Regions from separate parts of the Halobacillus sp. ACCC02827 genome, predicted to be linked through region 1. Evidence: riboswitches for the same ligand, from Rfam matches in the RefSeq annotation. Region 1 holds a riboswitch; each other region holds the start of a gene.

Region 1 (5,352 bases):
GTCAGAAACAATGATTAACCAAACGCTGCATAGAGACCTTGAACCATACCGTAAAAAGAACCCGGAAGACTTGTTGGAAGCATACCAGGATGATGCCCGTCAGATTAAATCACCCGTATCCGGCTACATACAGCTGGTGGATTATCGGGAAATGATTGAACAGGCGAGAAAAGACGACATTATCGTCCATCTTCACGCTCAAGTCGGCGACTATGTATTGAAAGGGAATACACTCTTCAGCTACTGGGGGCCCGGCGCAGCGGGCAACGATTATAAAGAATATTGTTCTATGGTACATATCGGTCATAAGGAGACGGAATTGCAGGACATTCAGATGGGGATGCATAAACTGGCGGAAGTAGCGATTAAAGCACTGGGAAATGACGATCCCAAAACAGCGACCAACACGATCCATCAAATGGCCGATCTCATGCTTACCGTGGAGGACTACATCACCTTCACCCCTTATTTAATGGACCAAGAGGAACAGACGAGAGTCGTGCTTCTGTCTGAGTCGTTCGAATCCTATATTTACAGGGGATTCGGATTTATACGACATTATGCGCGCAGCAACCACCTTATCATTACGGAGTTGATCAGAGGTCTTGGGATGGTGGCAGAATCCATCGACGAATCTAAGCACCAGATGCTGTGGAAGTTCGCCTGCGATACGCTTGACCATATCGAAGAAGAAGTCATTTATACGCTTGATAAGACTTTTCTGCTGCAGGCGATGAACCACTTAGCAGAACTTACAAATAATACATTGGACTATTTCGCTATCGAACGCCGCTTTTACGACGAACTTCCAACTTCTTAAATCCGGAAAAAATAAAAAAGGAAACCCCGGACTGTAACAAGTCGAGGTTTCCTTTTTTGTATCCTTTTACAAATCAAGCGTTGCAGGCGTATCTTCCCCTTCGTTCATTAGACGAATGCTTTCCGGCATAATTTCAAGGACAATATAGTTCGGATCATCCTTCCCATCAAACCAACGGTTCATGCGCTCCGACCACAACTCTTCTTTAATTTCCTGGTCTTCACGGATTTTCGCCTGTCCTTCCACTTCCAAGTACGTATCCCCGTATCCTTCGCCTTCATAGCCGATCAGAATATGGACATTCGGATTCGCTTCAATTTCATCCGCTTTATGTGTGTCGCTGTTCGTAGGAGTATAGAATGTGAATTGTTCATCATTCCAGAATGTCATGTAACGGGTATGAGGTTTGTCATTCTTTACGGTAGCCAACGTACCGATTTTATGTTGTTCCATAATCTGCTTAATCTGGCTCTTTAATTCATCTTGTGTCAATGCAAACAAGCTCCCTTCTCCATATATGCTGCTCTGTCTTTCATACATTTCCAGTTTTCCCCGATAAACGAGAGCTAAACACAAAAATATGCCGCCGGTCATGACACAGCTCTTTAAGGGCAAGCTAAGAAGACCCGTTTCTGCACATGGATGCGCAAATTTGCATAAAATCGTTTTATCCAAAGCCTTCCTTGTTTTACACTGAAGGAAAGACAGGATTCGGGAGGAACAACCATGACTTTACAAATGAAAAATTGGAAATGGCTTTATATTGCATTGGGTTCTATATTTGTAGGGCTGCTCATCCTGATGATCAATTCAAAATCGAGCAGCTCGGAACCGTACCCGCGCGAAGAAGTAACACCGACCTTATTCATTCACGGGTTCAAAGGGGGGCCGAGGAGCTTCCAGACCATGATGGACCGGATGCAGTCCATGAATTGGGGAAAAAAAAGGATGACGGTCTATGTAGCGAACGATGGTACCCTCTCCATCCAGGGAAGCTTCCCCCAGACAAAGAACCCGTTCGTGCAGATATTGTTCGAAGATAATCGCGCCAGTATTTCCAATCAAACAAAATGGGTCGAAAACGTGATGATCCAGCTTCACTCCCGCTACAATGTTCAACAAGTAAATATTATCGGACATTCCATGGGCGGGTTAGCGTCAATCAATTATTTACTGAACGAACCTGCGGACGGCGTACCTGCCGTTAAGAAAGTTGCTGCTATCGCCAGTCCATTTAAAGGCATTCGGAAAGATTCCTATTTTGAATCCAATTACGGGGCCGCAACCGTGGATTTGAGACCAGACTCTGATGCTCTCCAGGATATGGTTAAGAATAAGGATCATTTCTCAGATAATGTAGACGTCCTTGCGGTGGCCGGAATCATCAACAAGGAGGCCCCGGAGCAGGAGCACTGGGATGGTCTTGTCCACGCCTCAAGCGTCCACGGACTGGAAGACATCGTTCCATTCGGCCGTTACTACGAAGAAAGAATTTACCAGCCTCAGGCAACCCACTCCGGCCTCCATGAGCTTGCGGAAGTCGACACAATAGTGGCTGAATTCTTGTGGGAAACAGCACCAATGCGTTCGACAAGCGGTGAGCATCCTTAATCCAACAAAAAAAGTCCGGAGTTTGCTCCAATGCGCCTTGATGCATTGGGAAGCAACTCCGGATTGTTTTATTCTTTTTCGAAAATAAATACCCACATGAATGTAAGTGCCTGCTTTAATTCTTCTTCAAGCCCCGCCAAGAGACTGTCCTCGACACCACGCTTGTAAACCCCTTGTCCAGCTATTGATCTCCACCCTGTCTCTTCTGCCATCTTCTTCAATTCCCACGGCATCATCGTATTGCATATGACTTGTTCCCCGAACAAGCGGCGATAGCTGTTGGTCCTCGGCATTGCCGTCGGACCAAGCAGTGCGATACAAAGTCTTCCCCCAGGCTTCAGTATCCGCTTCATCTCATTAAGCCCCTGTGAAGGAATCTCCGTCCATTCCAATGAATTGACCGCCATGGCACTATCAAACGAATCATCTTCGAAAGGTAGAGCAGTTAGATCCCCCTGGACGAAGGTAAGCCCTTGTTCCCTGACTCTGTCATTCGCCTTATCAATCATATCTTTCGACAAATCAACCCCTGTGACCTCATATCCCTCCTGCCAAAGCCGGAAAGATCCATAGCCGTCTCCACAGCCGAGGTCGGCTACTTTTCCTTTCGGGATATGATTCTCAAGGAAGGGAAGGATCGTACTTCGACTTCCTTCGTCCCACATTTCCTTGCTTTTTGAACTCCACATCCCGGCACGGTCGTCCCACTGCCTTTCTGCTTCTTTATGCCAATCGAACTTGACCATTTCCTCACTCGCCTTTCCGCTTCTTATATATATTTCTTCTTATAAAATTATACCTTACACCAATGCGCTGTGTCTGGGTTTTGATGCTTGGAGGTATTTGTTGTAGAATGGAAAAGGCTTGAATGTTATTTCGTTGTCCGTTATGATAGAAACACAAGATAAGCTAATAAAATTAATCTGAACAACTACATATAGTATTTGCGAACAGAAGATGCCACAAGGCTTAATAGGGAATCCGGTAACCAATCCGGAGCTGCCCCCGCAACTGTACGCATCCGCGAAATGGAAGATTCCACTGTGCCGCGCACGGGAAGGACCAGAGTAAGATCGGATGCCAGCCAGGAGACCTATCTTCGTTCGGCAGAGTTTCAACTTCTTCGGGGATTGAGAAGATGAAGCGATGGAACGAGGACTTTTTTGTGTCTCGCATCGTTTCATGGTTTCATCCACTCCCTTTCCCGGAGTGGATTTTTTTATTTTATATGTAGATATCAGATCAAGGAGTGAAACCATGAGCGTATCAGCAATTAAAGACCAATGGAAAGAAAGATTAGAAGCTTGGAAAACCGAGTTCCCTATGCTTGATCTGGATCGCATCATCCATAAAATTCCTAACTTAGGTTTTGAACATATGACGGAACAGGACCAGCGCCACGCTCTTATTCTCGAGTGTCTGGCTGAGGTCGATGAAATGGAACCGGATTGGACATTTGCAGCCAGCAGAATGCTGCTTGAGCAGATGTATGAGGAAGCTTCCAGTAACCGCGGAACAAACAAGGAATATGAAGATTTTCATGGTCTAATCTGCACGTTGATTAAGAAAGGCATCTATTCCGAGAAGCTGCTTACATATTACTCAGAGGAAGATATATACCAATTAGAAGAAGCACTCGCCCCTGAACGTGACCATCAATTCACCTACATTGGTTTGAAGACATTGAGTGACAGATATATTGCAAGAAGTAAAGAGAAAGAAGTTTATGAACTTCCTCAAGAGCGCTTTATGATCATTGCAATGGTCTTAATGTCACAAGAAGAAGCACCAAAACGGTTGGCACTCGTAAAAGAAGCCTACTGGGCTTTGAGTCATTTATACATGACTGTAGCCACCCCGACTTTAGCAAATGCGGGGAAACGTTATGGTCAGCTGAGCTCCTGCTTCATCGATACGGTAGATGACAGCCTTCAGGGCATCTACGACAGCAACACAGACATCGCCAATCTCAGTAAGCACGGAGGAGGAATCGGAGTCTATCTCGGCAAAATCCGCAGCCGCGGCAGTGATATCCGTGGATTTAAAGGGGTTTCCTCCGGCGTCCTTCCTTGGATGAAGCAGTTAAACAATACAGCCGTGAGCGTCGATCAGCTCGGACAGCGTCAAGGTGCCGTCGCTGTATATCTTGACATATGGCATAAAGACATTTTCCCGTTTCTTGACAGCCGATTGAACAACGGAGATGAACGGCAGCGGACGCACGACCTGTTCACAGGCGTATCCATTCCGGACATCTTCATGGAAGCAGTGGAGAATCGGGAAGACTGGTACTTGTTTGACCCTCACGAAGTACGCAAAGTCATGGGATTTTCGCTGGAAGATTATTTCGATGAAAAACGCGGCGAAGGCTCTTTCAGAGATAAATACCAGGCATGTGTAGAGAACCCGGAGCTTTCCAAAGAAACTGTGCCCGCCATTGAAATTATGAAACGGATCATGGTTGGACAGTTGGAGACCGGAACACCATACATGTTCTATCGGGACGAAGTAAACCGGATGAATCCAAACAACCATGCCGGCATGATTTATTGCAGTAATCTGTGTACAGAAATAGCACAGAATCAAAGACCTACCACTCAATCCGAACAATACGTGGAAGACGGGAAGATCATTACCGTCCATAATCCTGGTGATTTCGTCGTGTGTAACCTTTCCAGCATCAATCTGGGCCGTGCGGTTCCAGCCGGTGTGCTTCCACGGTTGATTGCAATCCAAGTACGTATGCTCGACAACGTAATTGAACAAAACACGATTCCTGTACTACAGGCGCAATTGACCAATCATAAATATCGCGGCGTAGGTCTAGGAACCTTCGGCTGGGCCCACCTGCTTGCAAAGAAGAAGATTGCCTGGGAATCAGAAGAAGCACTCGCCTATACAGAGGAAGTGTACGAAGCGGT
Region 2 (5,352 bases), 330 kb from region 1:
GAAAATGAAATGCATGGAACAAGCGATCCGTCCTGTGATCGATGTAGGTTACGGCCATCATATCCAGCGGTTGATGATCATCGGGAATTTCTCCAATTTGTTCGGTATCTCTCCGCAGGCGGTATCGGATTGGTTCAATGAAATGTATGTCGATGCCTATGACTGGGTTGTCCTTCCGAATGTGCTCGGCATGGCTCTTTATGCTGATGGAGGATTGCTGTCGACGAAGCCGTATGTTTCTTCAGGGTCTTACATTAAGAAAATGAGTAATTACTGTAAGCATTGCGAGTTTAACGTCAAGCATCAAACAGAAGATGATGCCTGTCCGTTCAACGCGATGTATTGGGATTTCCTGGACAGGCATGCCGATAAGCTGCAGGATAATCCAAGAATGAAATTGATCTACAGTCAATGGCAGAAGCGGGAGGAAGAGAAGAAAAAAGAAATTAAGAAGAAAGCAGCGTCCCTTAAGCAGCAGCTGACGAAAGGGACACTTGAGGCATAACCAAACGGCACACCGATGGAAGGTGTGCCGTTTGGTTTCTTCTATATTATTGGTGAATGGTTGTCTTTTGCTGCTCGCGTATGTTTTGAGCAGCTTGCTGCATGTGATGAAGGGAAGCAAGTGTTTCCTTGATCCCGCGTGTCTTTAATCCGCAGTCGGGATTGATCCAGAACTGGCGTGGATCGAGCACTTTCAGAGCACGACGGATGCTTTGTTCCATTTCTTCCACACTTGGAATCCGCGGGCTGTGAATGTCGTAAACGCCGAGTCCGATACCTTTATCGTATGCGAACGTTTCGAAAGCTTCAATCAGTTCCCCATGGCTGCGGGCAGTTTCAATGGAAATGACGTCCGCATCCAGTTTGTCAATCGTGGCAATGATTCTGCCGAATTCCGAATAACACATGTGCGTATGGATTTGCGTTTCATCTGCCGCTGCAGCGGTCGCAAGTAAAAAGGCGCGGACAGATTGGTCAAGGTACGTCGCTTGTTTATTGGATTTCAGCGGCAGCCCCTCACGTAGTGCCGGCTCGTCTACTTGAATCATTCCAATGCCTGCGTCTTCTAAAGCACGGATTTCCTTTTGGAGAGCAAGAGCAATTTGTTCCGTAACCTCTGCAAAAGGGATATCCTCCCGCACGAATGACCAATTCAGGATGGTAATCGGCCCAGTCAGCATCCCTTTGACCGGTTTGTTGGTCAATGACTGTGCATAAGCGCTCTCTTTCACCGTCATAGGAGCCGGTAGAGATACATCTCCGAATATAATGGGAGGCTTCACACAGCGGGAGCCGTAGGACTGCACCCAGGCGTATTCCGTAAAGGCGAAACCGTTCAGCTTCTCACCGAAATATTCTACCATGTCATTCCGCTCGAATTCGCCGTGAACAAGGACGTCGAGGCCGACCTCTTCCTGGTTGGCGATCCATTCGGCCGTCCTTTCCTTTACGAATGCATCGTATGTTTCTTCGCTCCATGCACCTTTTCGGAAGTTGGCGCGGGCCTTTCTGATTTCTGTCGTCTGGGGCAGGCTGCCGATCGTCGTTGTCGGGAGCAGAGGCAGAGCGAACTTTTCCTCCTGTACCTTCTTTCGATTGGAAAATTCGGAGGCACGGGACGGATGTTTGTCTTTCCAACGTTTTACTTCCTGCTGTACGTTCTCGTTCGAGCGGCCTTCGGAATCCGCAAAGGACCTCCAGTTCCGGGAATGTTTCTCCACCTCCGGCAGGATGATTGCTTTTCCTTGATTGACGCCCTTCGTCAGAAGAACCGTTTCTTCCAGTTTCTGATCAGCGAAGGCAAGGACCTGTTTCAGGTCAGATGCCAGCTTCGTTTCCGATTCGGTCGTCACCGGCACGTGAAGCAGGCTGGTGGAAGGCTGGAGAATCAAGCGGTCTTCCGGCACGATCTTTCTGACAGCATCCGTGATCTGCCATGTGTGTTTCCAATCGTTTCGCCAGATGTTTCGGCCGTTAATCACTCCCGCCGCCAATACTTTATCGTTCGGAAAGCCGTGTTCAGCGAGCTGGGACAGGGTTTGGCCATTATCATCCACGAAATCAAGGCCGATGCCATCTACAGGAAGTTGAATGACGGAATCATAAGCTTCCACCGCTTCAAAGTATGTTTGAAGCAAAAGCTTGATGCCGCTCACTTCTTTAGAAATGGTCTCATAAACCGATTGAACGAAGCGGAGGTCTTCTTCCGATAAGTCAGTAACAAGAATCGGCTCATCGATTTGAACCCAAGCTGCTCCTTCTGCGGCCAATTCTTGAAGCACTTGTATGTAGAGCGGTACCAGTGTCTGCAGCACTTGTTCGAACGGCTGCTTATCAAAACCCTTGGCAAGCTTCAAGTAGGTCACAGGCCCTAGCAGCACCGGTTTTCCATCAATGCCGAGCTGCTCCTTCGCCTCTTTATAATAGCGGAGAGGCCTGTTCTCCAGAAGCACCGGTTTTGTATCCTTTTCAATTTCCGGGACGATATAGTGATAGTTGGTATTAAACCATTTTGTCATGGAGGAGGCTACCGCTGATTCTGTGCCACGGGCGATGTTGAAATACGTTTCCAGTGAAGTAGGTTCCGTATCCTGAAAACGCTTGGGAATGATCCCGAACATGATGGATGTATCCAGAACGTGGTCGTAATAGCTGAAGTCACCGACCGGAATCAAATCGAGCCCTGCTTCTTTTTGTTTCTTCCAATCCTTGTGTCGGAGGGCAGTCAGTTCTTCCACAAGCTCCTGTTCTGTCGTATCTTTCTTCCAATAGCGCTCCAGAGCTTTCTTCCATTCCCGTTTCTCCCCGATACGCGGGTACCCAATTGCTGAACTTCGTGCTTGTTTCATTTCCCATTCCTCCTGCAGTTGTTTTTCAATCCAATAAAAAAATCTCTCTTACCTACAAAGAGAGACGACGGAGTGACATGGGAAGGATACGTCGAAAAAAGGGTAGACGAATCCCGTTGTCAACACCTGCCTATTCCTCGTAGGACCTAGTGCGGGTTCCAGAGGCAGGTCTCCTGACTTATGATCACGGCGGGCTGCGCCTTCCCATCGACTATGATAGTGGCTGCTGCAGCTCCGCTCCCAATTACAGTGGCGGGACCGTGCCGGATTTTCACCGGTCTTCCCTTTTAAGCCGGGGGACACCCCGGCACCTGTGGAACAGATTATTCAGTTGAATAATAAAAAAAGAACCTCTTGTATGAGAGGTTCTGATTGTACGGACCTCTCTTATCTTTCAGAGCATCTGCTCTGCTGGAATTAGCACCACAATCATATCGATCGGTTGCCGGGTTTCGTAGGGCCAGTCCCTCCACCACTCTGAATAAGAGATTGCTATTGGATTGATTACAAGCATACTAGCATGAGAAAAATAGGGTGTCAATCCGCTCTTCTACAATTTTTTCTAGAAAAAGGATAGAGAGGGGCGAGTATCAACGGGTGAAAAAAATCTATCGAAAAGGTAGAATGTAGGGTATTACTACTCGGGAGCTGGTTATTTTGTTGCGTGTCGTCTGGTTCAAGCGGGACCTTCGTCTCCATGATCATGCACCATTATATAATGCGGTACAGTCGGGAGACATGGTGCTTCCGCTTTACGTTGCAGAACCTTCCATCTGGCAGGGGCAGGAGCTGTCTGCCCGCCATTATCAGTTTGTGAAAGAGAGCCTCCATGATCTGCAGAAGGAGTTAAAGCAGAGAGGCGGTCGGTTATTCGTCGCTGTCGGGGAGATGGAAACAGTGCTGGAAGAGATATACGAGACATATGGTCCGTTTTCTCTGCATGCGCATGAAGAAAATGGAACACCGGTCACGTTTTCAAGGGATCAGAGAGTAAGGTCGTGGATGAAGCAAAAGGGGTTAACCATGAAAGAAGATCAACCATTCGGAGTCTTCCGTGGCTTGAACTCAAGGGACGGATTTTCTGAGCGCTGGGAACAGTTCATGAAGCATCCGGTCTTTCCTGTACCGGAAAAAATCCCGTGCGTCCCGGAAAAGGAATCCGTGTTGACGTTGAATCTGGACCAATTGGACTCGCTGTATGTCGGAGGTTCGACGCTTGATAAAGGACAGAAGGGAGGAGTGGAAGAAGCACATCGGACGTTGGACAGCTTTTTGAAGGTACGCTTCCATTCCTATTCTTATCACATATCGAAACCACTGAAATCAGCACGATCTGGAAGTCGTCTGTCTCCATATCTTGCCTGGGGAAACATATCCCTCCGCTTCGTTGTCCAGCAGACTTGGATGAAGATCAGGGCATGCAGCGATGCCGGAGAAAGAAAGCAGCTGGAGAATTTCTTGTCCCGTCTTTACTGGCACTGCCATTTCATCCAGCGTTTGGAGGATGAGCCCGCAATCGCGGAAGAGTCGATGAATCCTGCTTTTGATCAAGTGTACGAGGAATGGAATGAAGAAGCATTCCGCCGCTGGTATCAAGGAAGTACCGGATTCCCGATGATCGATGCCGCCATGCGTGCCCTTCATGAGACTGGCTGGATCAATTTTCGTTCCCGGGCGATGGTCGTTTCCTTTGCCTGTCATACATTAAGACTGGATTGGCGAAAACCGGCCCGTGCACTGGCGGGGTTGTTCCTCGATTATGAACCGGGAATCCATTACAGCCAAATGCAGATGCAGGCTGGTACGACAGGTTTCCATACCATCCGAGTCTATAATCCTGTCAAACAGGGACTCGACCACGACCCGGGCGGGGCTTTTATCCGGACTTATATTCCGGAGCTTCGCGGCATTCCTGCGTCTTTCATTCACGAGCCATGGAAGCTTCCTTCGTTTGCCTCCTTGGAATATCCGGCTCCCATGATCGATATCCAAGCAGCAACGAAGAAAGCACGGGATACCTTATGGGCTGTGAAGGAGTCGCAAACAGCTGAAGACGAGGCTGGCAAACAGCTTAGGAAACATGGATCTCGCAAGGGTGTAAGGAAAAGAGAGACGGTGGATTCGGAGCAGCTTTCCTTTGATTTATTCTAAGCGGCCTTTTAAGAAAGCGGCCGCTTTTTTGTTCAAAAATTTTCCTAAGGAAGCTTTTCAACGGTGGGAATTACTGCTACAATTAACGAAGTTAATTAAGAATGATTATCATTATAGATGTTGGAAGTTGGAGGTAGTCAAAGTGAAAGCAACGAAGTTTTGGTTAGTTACTATTTTTTGTATCGCCGGTTTTGTTCTTGCTGGATGCGGCGCTGAATCCGCAAATCAGGAAGATCAAGGAGATTCGAAGGAAGACACAAGAACGATTGAACATCAGCTGGGAAAGACGGAGATAGAAGGAACTCCAGAGCGTGTAGTTGCTCTCGAATTTTCCTTCGTCGACAGCTTA
Region 3 (5,352 bases), 1.6 Mb from region 1:
AGGCTTTCCTGAACAAACGGAAGAGAGACTGCAAGGAGAGAGAGAACGGTAAGAATAGATAATAGAGGAACAATCCGGTGCCGCTTCTTCCTCACACCACGATTTATCCTTCTTTCAACAGCGCGGTACACCTCCCCCTGCTCCCTTTTGTCTTCCAAAGAAGGTAACTGATAAAGCCACTGCTTCACATCCTGGTCTGATATTTTTTTCTTACTCAATGTCTCCTCCTCCTTCCCTCGCTTTTTCTATATGGGTTCTCAAGGCTTTCATACCACGATGCTGCGTCGTTTTCACTTTGCTTTCACTGAAAGAAAGAGCCTCTGCTGTTTCCTGAATGGACATTCCCTGCATATAGCGGAGTATGAGCACACTCCTCTGATTAAAAGAACACTTATCCAAAGCTCTGTACATTTCCTTCACCTCTTCGTTCATTACAGCCACTTCCTCAGGCAGAGGGAGACCATCGCGTAAGCTCTCCTTATTCTTCGTCCAATCAAATGTTTCTATAATACGATCCCTTTTTCTCTTCTGCTTCCGAAAATAGTCGATGGCCACGTGACGGGCAATGGAAAGCAGCCACGTCTTTTCTGAGCTTTGCTTTCGAAAGGAATGATAGGATTTTATGACACGTATGTACACTTCCTGCACGAGATCTTCTGCAACAGCACGGTCCTTGACCATATAGATAAGAAATTGAAATAAATCCCGGTGATGTTGCTTATACAGTTCATCAAAGAACGATTTCAAAACAGTACCCCCTGAATCACCTATGTATATAGTCGTAACAAATAGGTAATCGTTACACTACCTATACTAATACGAAAAAAAAAGAAAAAGCTACCCTGTTCTAGGGCAGCTTTCCTGCTGGGTCCAATCTATGGTTTGTTAATGGGTAACGTCTGAACAACCGTCCTAATACAGGAGCCATAACAATCAGAAAAACAGTGTTTGAAACCGCATGATTGATGTCCATAGGAATCCCTGCCAGATAATAGGCCCAGAAGGGCTGCCCTGCGACATGCATCGTGAGAGACAGGACAAAGCCATAGAAGATACCACTCAAAAAACCATATACAGATAACAACCATACCGGAAGCTTAGGAAAAACCTTACCTAAGATACCTGCTCCGACACCGATTAAACCCCAGGCTGTTATCTGCCATACGGTCCACATACCCATGCCGAGGAGGAGGTTGGAAGTCAGTGTCGTTACGAAAGCAACCAGTACACCTCCAACTGGACCCAGCCAAAATCCGGCGATGATAATAATCGCCGTTACAGGCTGAACATTAGGAATATTGGCAAGAGCCATTCGGCCCGCAACAGCTAATGCTGACAGCATGGCAATCAACGTCAGTTTATATGTGTTCATAGTTGGTCATTCCCACGCATGATAATCGAAGGTAACCTGATCTCCATCTTTCAATTCATAATCTTCTGCGCCGACTTGACCTTCTTCTCCATTGACGGTGTACATCCATGCTTTCTTTTCATCGCCTCCAACACCTTCAATGGAGTTGATGAATCCTCCGGACTGTTCCACTTTGAAATTGTCCTCCATCACCTGCATCAGATTCGCACCTTCTTCGGCAGTAATCGATTCAGAAGCAATTTCTTCGGCACCATTATCTTGTGAAAGCTCCACCTCTACGGTAATTTCCTGTTCCTGCTGTTCGGTCGTTTCTGCACTCTTTTCTTCATCTTCCTGCGCGCCGCATCCTGCCAAAACACCGACGGCAAGGAAGGCCGCCATCATCAGGCGATACCATTTCTGTAACATTTTTTTCTCCCCTTCTGTCTTTTTGAGGGTTTTGAGTAGCCACAAATAAGAGCCTGCCCCTGTTGGGACAAGCTCTAAGACGAACCAATAGAAGCGGGACTGGCCGCCATTCACCGATCGGTTGCCTCAAATACTCAATCCTCGAAGTATTGAAACGCGAGATCAGGCAGGTCTACTGACTCGTGCGTCATCCTTCCAAGGCTCCTTCCCGTTATCCACAGTGGATCCACCTTTTCGTCGGCACTCACAGTTGCGAGGACAGTTCCGGTTTCCTTACCGGATTCCCATTTTAAGTCTTTCAGACACCTGAATTCTCATTTTATACAGTTCCTTTTTAAGCGTACACGAAACCGTCACAATTGGCAATAAGGGGATTACCCATGAATGAAAGGGATGTGGAAGGTAAAGGTCGTCCCTTCCCCAAGCCTGCTGTGGACGCTGATCTCTCCGTCGTGCCCCTCGACGATGTTCTTTGCAATGGCGAGACCGAGACCGGTTCCTTTCTTATAATCCTTCGTTTTTCGCTTCCTGGATTTGTCCGCCTTATAGAAGCGTTCAAATACAAATGGCAGGTCTTCTTCAGCAATGCCCATACCGCTGTCGTTTACCGAAGCGACCCAGTCATTCCCGTCTGGAACGACCGTCACATTTACTTCTCCGCCTTCTTCCGTGTGGCGGATGGCATTATCAATCAAGTTCGTGAACACTTGTTCAATTCGATCCGGATCAAAGGTAAGCCTGCCGAGTTCAGGAGCAAGATCAAGCGTAAGGTTCACCTGTTTATCACCTGCCAGACCACTGAACTTCCGGATAATCTTCTGCATATACGGTCCCATTTCGATCGTATCATGAGCGAGCTGAATATGCCCCGCTTCCATACGGGCCAAATCCAGCAGCTCGTTGACCAATCTGCCGATCCTGAGGGATTCATCATGAATGATCTGAGCCAGCTCGTTTTTGTCTTCTTTAGTTTCTGCAATATCATCCACAATTGCCTCGCTGTATCCCTGAAGCATAGAAATTGGAGTGCGTAGTTCGTGCGAAACATTCGCTATAAAATCTTTACGAAGCTTATTTAGTCTCCGTTCTTCCGTCATATCACGCAGAACCGCGACGGCTCCACGAACCTTTTCCCTGTCATAGAGAGGGGTCATAATGATCACCCATGAGCGACCTTGTACGGATACTTCCACCATGGATTCATGTTCCTCTGTTATAACACTTTGAAAGAGCTCTTTTAAAGGCTCCGGCAGACGAAGCTCCTCTTCCTTATCCCGGGACGGATCCCGTTCGAAATCAGCGGCTTTCAAATACTGCTGGGCTGGAGGGTTCGTTATGAGCACATCTCCTTGACGATTGATGGTTATGACACCGTCCGCCATGGAACGCAGGATCCCTGAGAGTTGTTCTTTCTCTTGATTCAAAGCATTAATATGAAATTTCAACTCTCTTCCCATCCGATTAAAAGCCATGGCAAGCTCGCCGATTTCATCATGCGTTCGGATCGGAATTTTCGTATGAAACTCTCCCTTAGCGAGTTCCATAGCTCCCTTTCTCATTTTAATAAGTGGAGCCGTTATTCTCGTAGACAGGAAAAAGGCAAAAATTGTAGTTAAAATAATCGCGATCCCTGCACCAAGAAATATGATTTTCGTCGTTTGCTCTGACGTCTCTTCGACCGTATCGAGCGATTGATAGACAAAGACCGCTCCAGAGCTATTCTCAAGAGGTGTTCCAACTACCATCACACCGGAGGCATGCTCCTGCATATCTGCAATCTTTTTGACGTCTTTACCGTTTTCCATAACGGCCCGAAGTTCAGGGTCCTTCCGAAACCACGCATCATCAAGCTGCGGCATCGCTTCGGATTCACTTTCAGCGAAAAGACTGTCGCCGGGTCCCCAGACAATGACTGCGCTGCTCGCTGGATCTTTAACTAAAATAGTCGATGAAAGCAGAAGGTCTTCATCAGATTCATAACGGTCGACAACTTGAGAGATCTTGTCGGCTGTCTGAAGCAGATCGCTTTCCGCTTCGAGTATGTGATAGTTTTGGAAGAACTCAAGCAGCAGAATGGTAAGGATAAAAAGGACGAAGCATACAAGCAGGAGGATGGTGAACCAGAGTTTCCCGACAACACTCCGCCAAAACATCAGTCTCCGCTGACCTCGAACTTATATCCGATTCCCCAAACAGTCACAATCATCCCTGCAGCTTCCTGAGAGACTTTACTCAGCTTCTCCCTCAGGCGTTTGACATGGGTATCCACCGTTCTTAAGTCACCAAAAAACTCATATTGCCATACTTCCTTCAACAACTGCTCGCGGTCGAAAACCTTGTCTGGTGACTGCGCCATAAAATGCAACAGCTCGTACTCTTTCGGAGTCAGGGAAACTTCCTCCCCTTCCGCAGTCACCCGGTGGGCATCATTGTCGATAGTCATATGCGGAAACACCAATACATTTCTCGCCTGCGTATCTGTTTCCAGGAATTTGGTCGAGGATGCTCTCCGCAACAATGCCTTCACACGCAAAACTACTTCCCTCGGACTGAACGGCTTGACTATATAATCGTCTGTACCGACCTCGAATCCTTGAACCCGGTTGGCTTCTTCACCTTTTGCGGTAAGCATGATTACTGGAGTAGCTTTTTTCTCTCTTAATTCCCGACATACATCTATCCCGTCTTTTCCGGGAAGCATTAAATCGAGTAAAATGACGTCATAATCATTGTTCAGCGCTTTTTGCAGAGCTTCTTCTCCATCCTCTGCTTCATCGATCTCGTAGTGCTCTCTTTCCAAATACATGCGGATCAACCGACGGATACGCTCTTCATCATCAACGACCAGTATTCTTGCTTCTTGTTCCATGTTACCTACCTCCGACTGTATATTCTAAGTTAGACAAAGGGCAGGCGGGACATTTCGTCCCCCTGCCGGGCTTCTCGTTTACGCATACGAATGTAAACCGGATATAATTAAATTCACAGCAATGAGATTAAACATAATAATACCAAATCCTCCGACAGCAAGCCAAGCGGATTTCATTCCCTGCCATCCCCGTGACAAGCGAAGATGCAGATAGGCTGCATAAAAGAAGAAGGTGATCAAGGCCCACACTTCTTTAGGATCCCAGCCCCAAAAGCGATCCCACGCCTGCTGTGCCCAAATCATGGCGAAAATAAGCGCCCCGAGTGTGAAAACCGGAAATCCAATCGCTACGGCCCGGTAGGAAACTTCGTCCACGACCTCAGGATTCACCTTGTTTAACAAAGGCTGAATACTTGCTGCAATCCGTTTTCTCAGAATGATCCGTGCCGCCCAATACACAACAAGACCTCCGAGAACTGCCCAGATAAAGGTATTTAATTTTTTCGCAGCGTCTTCTCCTCGCATCCACTCCGGTACTTCAAAGAGCGGCCCGAAATTGTCACCGGATACTTTTTCTCCACCGGAAGGACCAGCGATCGCCGGCATGTAGTAGACAATTTCCTTCACCTGACCCTCAACCGGGGCTTCAAACGTCGTTTCGTGTCCTATAGCATTGAAGGTAGAGGAAAGGACAATAAAAGCG

What was found. A riboswitch is a leader RNA that binds a small molecule or an ion and turns the genes downstream of it on or off. The one in region 1 is predicted to bind cobalamin.
Region 2: linked by a shared signal. The riboswitch ahead of metE (5-methyltetrahydropteroyltriglutamate--homocysteine S-methyltransferase) and the one ahead of QRD89_RS01715 (ribonucleoside-diphosphate reductase subunit alpha) in region 1 are both predicted to bind cobalamin.
Region 3: linked by a shared signal. The riboswitch ahead of QRD89_RS10365 (DUF4430 domain-containing protein) and the one ahead of QRD89_RS01715 (ribonucleoside-diphosphate reductase subunit alpha) in region 1 are both predicted to bind cobalamin.

The regions. Positions count from the first base shown of each region.
Region 1 covers NZ_CP128168.1:315,150-320,501, reverse strand. The annotation lists gene QRD89_RS01735 (DUF2254 domain-containing protein) at 1-820, shown strand, start outside; gene QRD89_RS01730 (pyridoxamine 5'-phosphate oxidase family protein) at 887-1,312, opposite strand; gene QRD89_RS01725 (alpha/beta fold hydrolase) at 1,547-2,431, shown strand; gene QRD89_RS01720 (class I SAM-dependent methyltransferase) at 2,500-3,177, opposite strand; cobalamin riboswitch at 3,370-3,546, shown strand; gene QRD89_RS01715 (ribonucleoside-diphosphate reductase subunit alpha) at 3,689-5,352, shown strand, end outside.
Region 2 covers NZ_CP128168.1:642,336-647,687, forward strand. The annotation lists gene QRD89_RS03285 (cryptochrome/photolyase family protein) at 1-505, shown strand, start outside; gene metE (5-methyltetrahydropteroyltriglutamate--homocysteine S-methyltransferase) at 552-2,852, opposite strand; cobalamin riboswitch at 2,999-3,182, opposite strand; SAM riboswitch class I at 3,237-3,340, opposite strand; gene QRD89_RS03295 (FAD-binding domain-containing protein) at 3,510-5,003, shown strand; gene QRD89_RS03300 (ABC transporter substrate-binding protein) at 5,146-5,352, shown strand, end outside.
Region 3 covers NZ_CP128168.1:1,943,571-1,948,922, forward strand. The annotation lists gene QRD89_RS10350 (hypothetical protein) at 1-218, opposite strand, end outside; gene sigX (RNA polymerase sigma factor SigX) at 211-747, opposite strand; gene QRD89_RS10360 (ECF transporter S component) at 848-1,372, opposite strand; gene QRD89_RS10365 (DUF4430 domain-containing protein) at 1,379-1,780, opposite strand; cobalamin riboswitch at 1,929-2,105, opposite strand; gene QRD89_RS10370 (ATP-binding protein) at 2,155-3,933, opposite strand; gene QRD89_RS10375 (response regulator transcription factor) at 3,933-4,649, opposite strand; gene ccsB (c-type cytochrome biogenesis protein CcsB) at 4,728-5,352, opposite strand, start outside.